DNA from 2 places in the Actinomadura gamaensis genome. Region 2 is predicted to be linked to the other one. Evidence: riboswitches for the same ligand, from Rfam matches in the RefSeq annotation. Region 2 holds a riboswitch; the other holds the start of a gene.
The links. A riboswitch is a leader RNA that binds a small molecule or an ion and turns the genes downstream of it on or off. The one in region 2 is predicted to bind ZMP and ZTP.
Positions count from the first base shown of each region.

Region 1: linked by a shared signal. The riboswitch ahead of ACFPCY_RS17865 (serine hydroxymethyltransferase) and the one ahead of ACFPCY_RS25200 (bifunctional methylenetetrahydrofolate dehydrogenase/methenyltetrahydrofolate cyclohydrolase) in region 2 are both predicted to bind ZMP and ZTP.

Region 1 covers NZ_JBHSIT010000005.1:32,359-37,951, reverse strand. Annotated here, with positions in the region: gene ACFPCY_RS17875 (GNAT family N-acetyltransferase) at 1-538, shown strand, start outside; gene ACFPCY_RS17870 (class I SAM-dependent methyltransferase) at 572-1,366, shown strand; gene ACFPCY_RS17865 (serine hydroxymethyltransferase) at 1,371-2,642, opposite strand; ZMP/ZTP riboswitch at 2,706-2,791, opposite strand; gene ACFPCY_RS17860 (acyltransferase family protein) at 2,869-4,197, shown strand; gene ACFPCY_RS17855 (RNA polymerase-binding protein RbpA) at 4,290-4,661, opposite strand; gene secG (preprotein translocase subunit SecG) at 4,793-5,035, opposite strand; gene tpiA (triose-phosphate isomerase) at 5,218-5,593, opposite strand, start outside.
Region 2 covers NZ_JBHSIT010000007.1:457,495-463,087, forward strand. Annotated here, with positions in the region: gene ACFPCY_RS25185 (NADP-dependent isocitrate dehydrogenase) at 1-1,719, opposite strand, end outside; gene ACFPCY_RS25190 (DUF3017 domain-containing protein) at 1,910-2,221, opposite strand; gene ACFPCY_RS25195 (FHA domain-containing protein) at 2,692-3,420, shown strand; gene ACFPCY_RS25200 (bifunctional methylenetetrahydrofolate dehydrogenase/methenyltetrahydrofolate cyclohydrolase) at 3,580-4,434, opposite strand; ZMP/ZTP riboswitch at 4,493-4,579, opposite strand; gene ACFPCY_RS25205 (GNAT family N-acetyltransferase) at 4,727-5,320, shown strand; gene ACFPCY_RS25210 (hypothetical protein) at 5,337-5,516, opposite strand.

The DNA of each region.
Region 1 (5,593 bases), on a different contig from region 2:
CGCCGCGTCGCAGCGCGTGACGCTGGCCGACGGGACGCGGGTGACCGTCCGGCCGATCGAGCGGGACGACGCCGGCGCCGTCCGCGCGATGCACGAGCGCTGCTCCCTCGACAGCAGGCGGATGCGGTACTTCAGCCCCAAGCCGTTCCCGCCGCGCGCGGCCGTCGAGCGGTTCTGCGAGCCGTGGCACGGCGTGACGCTGGTCGCCGAGGGCCCGGACGGCTCGGTGCTGGCGCTCGCCCACCTGATCCACGTGCTCGACCCGGGCGTCGCGGAGATGGCGTTCCTCGTCGAGGACGCCTGGCAGGGCCGGGGCCTCGGCCGCGCGCTCGCCGGGCTGCTCATCGTCCTCGGCCGCGAGCGCGGCCTGGTCGAGCTGCGCGCCACCGCGCTCAGCGAGAACGCCCGCATGCGCCGCCTGCTGGCCGGACTGGGCGGCCGGACGCGCCGCACCGAGGAACCCGGCATCGTGGAGGTCCGCCTCCGGCTGGACGGCCGTCCCGCGCGCCCCGAACCGCTCCGCGCGGGGCTGGCGTGAGGGCGAGGGAGGGGCGGCTGGCAGGATTGATCTGTGAGCGGCATCTACGACGACCCTTGGGCCTACGAGCTGGCGTGCTCGTTCCGCGACGTGTCCGCCGAGGTGGACGCGCTGCTCGGGTGGACCGTCCGGCACCGCTCGTCCGGTGCGGCGGCGCGGACCGTCCTGGAGCTGGCGGCGGGGCCGGCCGAGCACGCCCGCGAGTTCGCCCGGCGCGGGCTCGCCGCGACCGCGCTCGACCTGCACCCGGCGATGTGCGCCTACGCCGCCCGGCAGGCCAAGGACGCGGGCGTCGAGCTCGACGTCGTGCAGGAGGACATGACCTCGTTCGCGCTCGGGCGCCGGTTCGACCTGGTCGTGACCATGCTCGACTCGACGTCCCACCTGATGACGCTGGACGCGTTCGTCGCGCACCTCGACCGCGCCGCCGACCACCTCACCGCCGACGGCCTGTACGTGGTGGAGATGTCGCACCCGCGCGACCGGCTCACCGACGACCCGACCGTCGCCACCGGCTGGACGGTCGAGCGCGACGGACCGGACGGCCGCGTCGGGGCGACCGTCCGGTGGGGCGAGCCGTCCGACCGGCTCGACCCGGTCACCCAGATCGCCGACGACCACGTCACGATGACGATCACCCGGCCGGACGCGCCGGTCCGGGTGATCCGCGACGTGGTGCCCTACCGGTTCTGGACCGCGACCGAGCTGACCGCCGCCGTCCGGCTGTCCGGGGCGCTGGAGACGGTCGCCCAGTACGGCGACTTCGGCGACGTGGCGCTCACCGACGACGAGGCCTGGCGCATGATCACCGTCCTGCGCCGGGCCTGACCGGTCAGGGGGCGGGGGCCCAGCCGGGCATCGGGTGGCCGGCCATCAGCTCCCGGATCTCGGCGGCGACCCGCTCCACGACCGCCTCGTCGCCCTTGGCCGTCGCCTGGACGACCTCGTCGATCCACGCGGCGACCGGCTCCATGTGCCGCTCGGTCAGGCCGCGGGTGGTGATCGCGGCGGTGCCGATGCGCAGCCCGGACGGGTCGAACGGCTTGCGCGGGTCGAACGGGACGGCGTTGTAGTTCAGCTCGATCCCGGCCCGGTCGAGCGCCTGCGCGGCGGGCTTGCCCGCGACGCCCTTGTTCGTCAGGTCGATGAGGATCAGGTGGTTGTCGGTGCCGCCGGAGATCAGGTCGTAGCCGCGGGCGAGCAGCGCGTCCGCGAGCGCGCGGGCGTTCGCGACGATCTGCCGGGCGTAGGCCGGGAAGTCCGGACGCGCGGCCTCGCGCAGCGCCACCGCGATCGCGGCCGTGGTGTGGTTGTGCGGGCCGCCCTGGAGCCCCGGGAAGACCGCCTTGTCGACCGCCTTGGCATGCTCCTCGGTGGACATCACCATCGCGCCGCGCGGGCCGCGCAGCGTCTTGTGCGTGGTCGTCGTGATCACGTCCGCGTGGCCGACCGGGGACGGGTGCGCGCCGCCCGCGATCAGGCCCGCGATGTGCGCGATGTCGGCGGCCAGCACCGCGCCGCTCTCGCGGGCGATCTCGGCGAACGCCGGGAAGTCGATCGTGCGCGGGATCGCCGTCCCGCCGCACCAGATCAGCTTCGGCCGCTCGCGCAGCGCGAGGTCGCGCACCTCGTCCATGTCGACGCGGCCGGTGTCGGGGCGCACCCCGTACCGGACGGGGTTGAACCACTTGCCCGTGGCCGACACCGACCAGCCGTGCGTGAGGTGGCCGCCCATCGGCAGCGACAGCCCGAGGACGGTGTCGCCCGGGTTCAGGAACGCCAGGTAGACGGCCAGGTTGGCGGGCGAGCCCGAGTACGGCTGGACGTTGGCGTGCTCGACGCCGAACAGCGCCTTGGCCCGCTCGATCGCGGTCAGCTCGACCGGGTCGACGTTCTGCTGGCCCTCGTAGTACCGGCGGCCCGCGTAACCCTCGGAGTACTTGTTGGTGAGGACGCTGCCGGTCGCCTCCAGGACGGCCGGCGAGACGTAGTTCTCCGAGGCGATCAGCCGGAGCTTGTCGTGCTGGCGGCGTGCCTCGGCCTCCACCAGCCCGGCGATCTCGGGGTCCTCGGCGGTGAGGTGGGGGATCGACGGCTCGTGCATGGCTGCCTCCGCGAAGCTCGGGCCGGAGGCGCGGTCTCGGGCACCCCGGCCGTGATGAGGTGTCCCGTACACCCAGGCGCGCGGTGTGCGGCGGCGTTCGCTCCCCGGTGGTCGGATCCACCTTGACTGCGCCAGTCGCGTGCTGGTCATCATAGCGGTCCGCACCACCCCGCCCGGATGATCCTTTTTATGCCCGCCGGACCGGAAAGCCGCTAGGGTCCGGGGGATGCGTTCCGAACTCCCCCTCCGCAGGCCGGACGCGACCGTCCGGCTGGCCTGGCTGGACGCCCTGCGCGGCCTGGCCGCGATCACCGTGGCGCTGCACCACGCGACCTACCACTACATGCCGCACTTCCGCCGGACGCTGCTGGAATGGTTCGACCCCGGGGCGTTCGGCGTGCTGGTGTTCTTCCTCGTCAGCGGGTACATCGTGCCCGCCTCGCTGGAGCGGCGCGGATCGGTGCGGCGGTTCTGGACGGGCCGGGTCTTCCGGATCTACCCGCTGCTCGCCGCCGCGGTGGCGTTCGTGGTCGTCCTGCACGTGACGGGCCTGTACGAGCTGCGGGAGGGGCTCGCGACCGCCTACCACCCGGCCGTCGTGGCGCTGTCCCACCTCACGATGATGCAGGACCTGCTCGGAGTGCCGAGCGCGATCAACGTCCTCTGGACGCTGTCCTACGAGATGGCCTTCTACCTGCTGGTCGTGGCGCTGTTCTCGGTCGGCTGGCACCGGCGGTCGGTGGCGACGGCGTCCGCGCTGGCGGTCGCGGCGCCCGCGCTCGCGACGGTGCTGCCCGCCGTCGCGCTGTCGGGGCGGTTCGGTGAGGGACGGGTCTCGCTCGCCGCGTTCGTGCTGATGACGGCCGCGATCGGGCTGGCCTGCGCGCGCCGCTGGATGATCGCGCGGATCGGCGCGCTGCTCGGCGGCGCGCTCGCGCTCGCCCTCGTCCTGTTCAACGGGCGCGTCGACCCCTGGCAGGGCCTCGCGATCCTCGCCGTCATGTTCACCGGGACGGTCGTGCACCGCGCCGAACGGGGCCAGATCCGGCCCCGCACGGCCCTCGCCGTCTGCGCGCTGGTGCTGGCGAGCGCCGCCGGGACCGGGTTCTGGCGCTTCCACCACTACACCACCTGGGACACCGACCTCGGCGCGAAGCGCGCCTGGGCCCTCGCCGTCGTCGCGGCGTTCGCCGTCTTCGCGGCCGGGTTCGCGCTGCGGCACCGGCACGTCCCACGTTGGCTCGCCTGGCTCGGCGTCGTCAGCTACTCGGCCTACCTGCTGCACGAGCTGCTGCTGATGGTCCTCGACATGACCATCGGACGGCCCCACGACGACCAGCCGCTGCTGCTGGTCCCGTTCGTGGCGCTGCTGCTGGCGGCGAGCTGGGCCACGCACCGCTGGATCGAGAAGCCGGGCCAGCGCCTCGGCCGCGTCCTCGCCGGCCGTTTCGATCCGGCTCCGGCGCCGTCCGAGGGACGAGAGCAGAGCAGGGAGCAGGACGGCGCGTCCGTTCCGGCGCCGCGTCCGTCCCAGGCGGAGGTCACCAGCCCCTGAGCCCGCGCCCGCCGCTCCGGCGCCCCGGCCGAAGCCGGACGCGGAAAGGCCCGGTCCCGCTGCTCGGGTACCGGGCCGAAGGGGGCGGCGCGTCAGGAGCGCGCGGCCTCCATCGCGCGCTTGACGGCCTCGCGCTTCTGGCGGAGCTTGGCGAGGGCCTCCTCCAGGATCGCCTCGCCGTCGGCGTCGCTGCGCCGCTCCTTCACGTAGGCGAGGTGCGTCTTGTAGGGCTCGGTCTTCGGCGGGGCCGGCGGGTTGTCCTTGTCCTGCCCGGCGGGGAACCCGCAGCGCGGGCAGTCCCACGTGTCGGGGACCGCGACGTCGGTCGCGAAGCTCGGCCGGGTCTCGTGCCGGTTGGCGCAGTAGAAGGTCACCCACACGCGGGGCGCCGCGTCCCCGCGCTCGGCCTCACCCATCGGACCGGCTCCGACACGGCTGCCCCGAATCGCGTTGCCACTACCCACGGACTTACTCCTCGGTTGGTACGCCGCCGCCCGCGGTCGCGCGGTAGCTCTGGGGAGCCGGGCGGCGGCTCGGCGGTGTTAGGCGTTCTTGTTCGCTCTTGGTGCTGTGGTTCGCTCGGCGGGAGCGCGGCTCAGCCGACGCCCTTGTGCTTGAACAGCAGGCCGAGCACGATGATCGAGGCGAACCAGACCACTCCGACCCCGATGGTCAGCCGGTCCAGGTTCCGCTCCACCACCGACGACCCGCCCAGCGACGACGAGATGCCGCCGCCGAACATGTCGGACAGTCCCCCGCCCTTGCCCTTGTGCATCAGGACGAGGACCACCATCAGCAAACTCGTGATGATGAGCACGATGGACGTAGCGATGATCACAGTTGCGCGCCTTCTCTGGCCGTCCCCGCCGGGCGGGGCCTGTCTGATGTTGGGACGGAGGATCTAGCCGGGCGGTTTACCCGTCACCCCCGAAGGGTACGACGAACTCTCCGCTGGTTCGGCAAGAACCGGCGGGTCGAGACCGAATTGATCTCAACCACCGGCCGCCGACGGCGTCGGGTTCAGACCGGGAACTCCCGGTAACGGCAGATCTTGACGAACTCACCCGCGTCCAGACTGGCACCACCCACCAAAGCGCCGTCCACATCCGGCTGCGCCATGATCCCGGCGATGTTGCTGCCCTTGACCGAGCCACCGTACAGGATCCGCACCTTCGCGGCCGTCTCGCCGTCGTACAGCTCGGCCAGCCGGGCCCGGATCGCGCCGATGACCTCCTGGGCGTCCTGGGGGGTGGCGACCTCGCCGGTGCCGATCGCCCAGACCGGCTCGTAGGCGATCACCAGCTCGGCGGCCTGGTCGGCGGGGATCTTCACCAGCGCGCCGGTGACCTGGTCCACGCAGTGGCCGACGTGCTCGCCCGCCTTGCGGACGTCCAGG
Region 2 (5,593 bases):
GCCGCCCGCCATCAGCGGGACGATCGACAGCATCTTGGCGCTGGTGCCCAGCTCCATGATCGGGAACAGGTCGGTCAGGTAGTCGCGCAGCACGTTGCCGGTGACCGAGATCGTGTTCTCGCCGCGCCGGATCCGCTCCAGCGAGTACTTCGCGGCCTCGACCGGGGACTTGATCTCGATGGTCAGGCCCTCGGTGTCGTGCTCGGCGAGGTACTTGCCGACCTTCTCGATCAGGACGGCGTCGTGCGCGCGGTCGGCGTCCAGCCAGAACACGGCCGGGTCGCCGGACAGGCGGGCGCGGGTGACGGCCAGCTTGACCCAGTCGCGGATCGGGAGGTCCTTGGTCTGGCACATCCGGAAGATGTCGCCCGCGGCGACCGGCTGCTCCAGGACCACGCCGCCCTGCTCGTCCACGACGCGGACGGTGCCGTCGGCGGGGATCTCGAAGGTCTTGTCGTGGCTGCCGTACTCCTCGGCCTTCTGCGCCATCAGGCCGACGTTCGGCACCGAGCCCATGGTGGCCGGGTCGTACGCGCCGTTGGCCTTGCAGTCGTCGATGACGGCCTGGTAGACGCCGGAGTAGGACGAGTCGGGGATGACGGCGAGGGTGTCGTGCTCCTGGCCGTCCGGGCCCCACATGTGGCCGGAGGTGCGGATCATCGCGGGCATGGAGGCGTCCACGATGACGTCGCTCGGGACGTGCAGGTTGGTGATGCCGCGGTCGGAGTCGACCATGGCCAGCTCGGGGCCGGCGGCGAGCTCGGCCTCGAACGACGCCCTGATCTCCGCGCCCTCGGGCAGCGCGTCCAGCCCGGACAGGATGGCGCCGAGGCCGTCGTTCGGGGAGAGCCCGGCCTTCGCCAGCGTCTCGCCGTAGGTCTCGAACGTCTTAGGGAAGAACGCCCTGACGACGTGGCCGAAGATGATCGGGTCGGAGACCTTCATCATCGTGGCCTTGAGGTGGACCGAGAACAGCACGCCCTCGGCCTTGGCGCGCGCGATCTGCGCGTTGAGGAACTCGCGCAGCGCCGATACTCGCATGACCGACGCGTCCACCACCTCGCCCGCGAGCACCGGCACGGCCTCGCGCAGCACGGTGGTGGAGCCGTCCTTGCCGACCAGCTCGATGCGCAGCTCGCCGTCCGCCGGGACGACCGCGGAGGTCTCGGTGGAGCGGAAGTCGTCGGCGCCCATCGTCGCCACGTCGGTCTTGGAGTCGCCGCTCCACGCGCCCATGCGGTGCGGGTGGGTGCGGGCGTACTGCTTGACGGCGGCGGGGGCGCGCCGGTCGGAGTTGCCCTGGCGGAGCACCGGGTTCACGGCGCTGCCCTTGACCCGGTCGTAGCGGGCGCGGACGTCGCGCTCCTCGTCGGTCTTCGGGTCGTCGGGGTAGTCGGGCAGCGCGTAGCCCTGCTCCTGCAGCTCGGCGACGGCGGCCTTGAGCTGCGGGATGGACGCCGAGATGTTCGGCAGCTTGATGATGTTGGCCGCGGGGGTCTCGGCCAGCTCGCCGAGCTCGGCGAGCGCGTCACCGATGCGCTGCCCCTCCTCGAGGTACTCCGGGAAGGCGGCGATGATCCTGCCCGCGAGGGAGATGTCGCGGGTCTCGACCCCGACCCCGGCGGTCGAGGCGTAGGCCTCGATGACGGGCAGGAACGAGTAGGTCGCCAGGAGCGGAGCCTCGTCGGTATGCGTGTAGATGATCGTCGAGTCTGTCACCCGGACACTCCCTCACTTCATGGCGGCATCTTTGCTCGATATCAAGATATCCGGTGTTCAACCCGCCTCCGGACGACGGATGGTGTAGACCAGCGGGCACGCCTCGGGCCGCCCCCCGGCACATGCGCCGACCTGGGAAAACCCCGGAAAAATCAGCGGTGACGGTGAGTGGTTCGCCGCTGCCGGAGGGTCAGCGCGGGACGACCAGGGCGGTGACCGCGATGGCCACCGCGAACCCGGCCATGATCGTGACGTCCAGCCAGCGCTTGCGGGTCTCCAGCATGCCGACCTGGCTCGGCGGCAGCACCAGCCGCGCGAGCGCGCCCAGCAGGACGGCGGCGGCGAGCAGGCCCGAGCCCTTGCGGAAGTAGTGCAGCGCGCACAGCACCAGGCCGCCGCCGACCCCGGCGAGGACGATCAGGTACGGGAGCTGGCCGAGCCAGTTCGGCCCCACCCCGCCGCCGCGCGGCGTGCGCCGTCGCCGGTGCAGTTGCGTGCTCATGCCGAAGTGCCCCTCGTCCGGACGGTCCGTTCCGATCCCGGCGCGCGTCGGGCACGCCGGTCGGCGCGCCGGCGTGCGGCACGCCGAGGTGATCCGTGCTCCCGCCTTCCACCGTAGCGCCGAACGGGCCGGGTGACGACGGCCGCGCCGGCGGGGAGCCGGTGGCCGGGGCGCGCGGAACCGGGCAGGCGGGAACGCCGGACCGCGGGGACGCGGCCGTGGAACGGCGGGCCTGCGGCCGTGGAACGGCGGGTCCGAGGGCGCGGAGGCGGGGTGGGTGCCGCCGTCGAACGCGTTCTTGGACCGTTCCACGACCTCCGGATAACGCCCGACGAACCCTATTTACGACGAAAACCGGAGAACACGGAAACCCCTGTGCCATCGGCCCTACTCACCGGTAGGAGGGTGTGACGATCACCGGCACGGGTAACCCGGCAGACAGGGGTCGCTAACTAGCTGGGAGGACTGCCGTGGAGGGGCCGTTCATGCGGATCGAGGACAGCGGACTGGTGATGCCGCTGCGCCCCGACGTAACGACGGTCGGCCGAGGGCGAGGAGTCGACATCCGCCTCGACGACCCGAGTGTGTCCCGTTTGCACGCAGAGATCGTTCGGCGCGGCCCGTACGTGTACGTCGTCGACATGGGGCTGTCCCGCAACGGGACCCGTGTCAACGGCCGCCCGATCGCGCGCCGTGTCCTGGAGGACGGCGACGTCGTGAGCTTCGGCACGGCGCGCTGCCGGATGGGGGGCATCCCCCGCGAGGAGGTCGATCCCGACGTCGAGCTGCGGCGCGCCGTGGCTCCGGAGCTCACCCGCCGCGAGGTCGACGTGCTGACCTCGCTGTGCCGCCCCGCCCTGTCGGACGAGGCGTTCGTCGCTCCGGCCACCGCCCGCGAGATCGCCGCCGACCTGGTGGTCACCGAGGCCGCCGTCAAGCAGCACCTGCTGCGCCTCTACCAGAAGTTCCGCATCCCCGAGGGCGCCAACCGGCGCACCCGGCTCGCCAACGAGGTCATCGCCATGGGACTGGTCCGGCCGCTGCCGCCGGTGCACGTCCCGCAGCAGGGCCGGCCCCCCGTGGACGGCCGTGCCACCGGCGAGATCCGCCGTCCGGTCCCGCCCCAGGGCGCGACCCACGGCCACCCTCTGAACGGCGGTCCCGGCCGCCATACCGCCGCCGCCCGGAGGGCTAGCTAGGACGAGGCGGTGTGATCACGCGGTCGCCCCGGGCCCGGCAGCGCACCAGGGCGACCGTGCTTCCCCCCGCCGGGGGTCGTGAGACCCCCGGCGGGATCACCGCCGCACAGGCGGACTCACCGTCCGGAGATCAGGAGCGGGCGGATCGGAGCGGGCGGATCAGGAGCGGGCGGACGTCTCGGCCAGTTCCACGACGTTGGCCAGGAGCATCGCGCGGGTCATCGGGCCGACGCCGCCCGGGTTCGGGGCGACCCAGCCCGCGACCTCGCGGACGTCCTCGGCGACGTCGCCGGCGAGCTTGCCGTCCACGCGGGAGACGCCGACGTCCAGGACGGCCGCGCCCGGCTTCACCATGCCGGCGGTGATCAGACCGGGAACGCCCGCCGCCGCCACGATGATGTCGGCGTTGCGGGTGTGCGCGGCCAGGTCGCGCGTGCCGGTGTGGCAGAGCGTCACGGTCGCGTTCTCGGTGCGGCGCGTGAGCAGCAGGCCGAGCGAGCGGCCGACGGTGATGCCGCGGCCCACGACCACGACCTCCGCGCCCGCGATCGGCACGTCGAAGCGGCGCAGCAGCTCGACGATGCCCTTGGGCGTGCAGGGCAGCGAGCCCGGCTGCATGAGCGTGAGCCGGCCGAGGCTGATCGGCGCGAGGCCGTCGGCGTCCTTGGCCGGGTCGATCATCTCCAGCACGCGGAACTCGTCCAGGCCCTTGGGCAGCGGGAGCTGGACGATGTAGCCGGTGCAGGCCGGGTCCTCGTTCAGCTCCCGGACAGCCTGCTCGACCTCCCCCTGGGTCGCGGTGGCGGGCAGGTCGCGCCGGATCGACTCGATGCCGACCTCGGCGCAGTCCCGGTGCTTCATGTTCACGTAGGCGTGGCTGCCCGGGTCGTCGCCGACCAGGACGGTGCCGAGCCCGACGCTCACGCCGCGCTCCTTCAGCGCCGCGACGCGCACCGTCAGGTCGGCGCGGATCTCCGCCGCCGTGGCCTTGCCGTCCAGGATGTTCGCGCTCATTCGGTACCTCCGCGCGGATCTCGCCGAGTCCGCGCAGGGCGGCCCCGGTCTGCGAACCTCCGTCCACCCAGGCGCGCGGTGTCCGGACCGTCTCCGCTCCCCGGTGGTCGAATCCACCTTGTCTGCGCCAGTCGCGTCCCCCTCATGCTACCGGGCGGTTCGCCGGCGGGCGTTTCCCTTCCCGGGGACCTCCGGACGGGCGGGGTCGCGCGAGGGCTCCACGGAGTGGTTCCCGGGAATTGCGGCGAAGTGGCCGTTCCGGGCGTCTGCTCCCGGCCCTAGCGTCGGGGCCATGAACGACGCATGGTTCGATCGTCCCGTCCTGACCGGGCGGTACGTCCGGCTGGAGCCGCTGGCGGAGGAGCACGCCGAGGGCCTGTTCGAGGCGGGCAAGGACCCGGCCGTGTGGCGCTGGCTCAGCCACCGCCGCCCCGCCGATCTGGACGAGATGCGGGCGATCGTCGCGGACGCGCTGGCCGCCTGCGAGCGCCGGCAGCGGCTGCCCTGGGCGCAGATCGACGTGGCGACCGGCGAGGTCGCGGGCACCACGTCCTTCTACGAGATCGATCCCCGCAACCGGAACCTGTACATCGGGCACACCTGGCTCGGCGCGCGCTGGCAGCGCGGCGGCTTCAACACCGAGTCGAAGCTCATGCTCCTTGCGCGGGCGTTCGACGGCCTCGGCGCCCTGCGGGTCGGCTGGCACACCGACCGGCTGAACGACCGGTCGCGCGCGGCGATCGAGCGGCTCGGCGCGTCCTTCGAAGGCTTTCACCGGCGGCACCGGATCCGCCCGGACGGCACGCTCCGCGACACCGCCGTCTACTCGATGCTCGACACCGAGTGGCCGGAGGCCGGAGCGGCGCTGCGCGCGCGGCTCCGCTGAGCCTCCGGACAAGGGGTCAGTCCTGGTCGGGACGGCCGCGCCAGGCGATGATGCGGTCGGTGCCGTGCCAGCCGAGCTGGGCGGCGAGCATCGCCGCCGCCGCGGCGGCGAGGACGCCGACGAACTGGCGGGACTCCATGAGCAGGGCCGGGGCCTGGAGGACGGAGCCAAGCAGCCAGCCGACGAGGTGTTCCATGCGCGGATCTCCCAAGCGAGGGCCGCGCGACGGTCAGGAACGGGCAATGCGACGCGGCCTTCATCGAGGCTAAACGA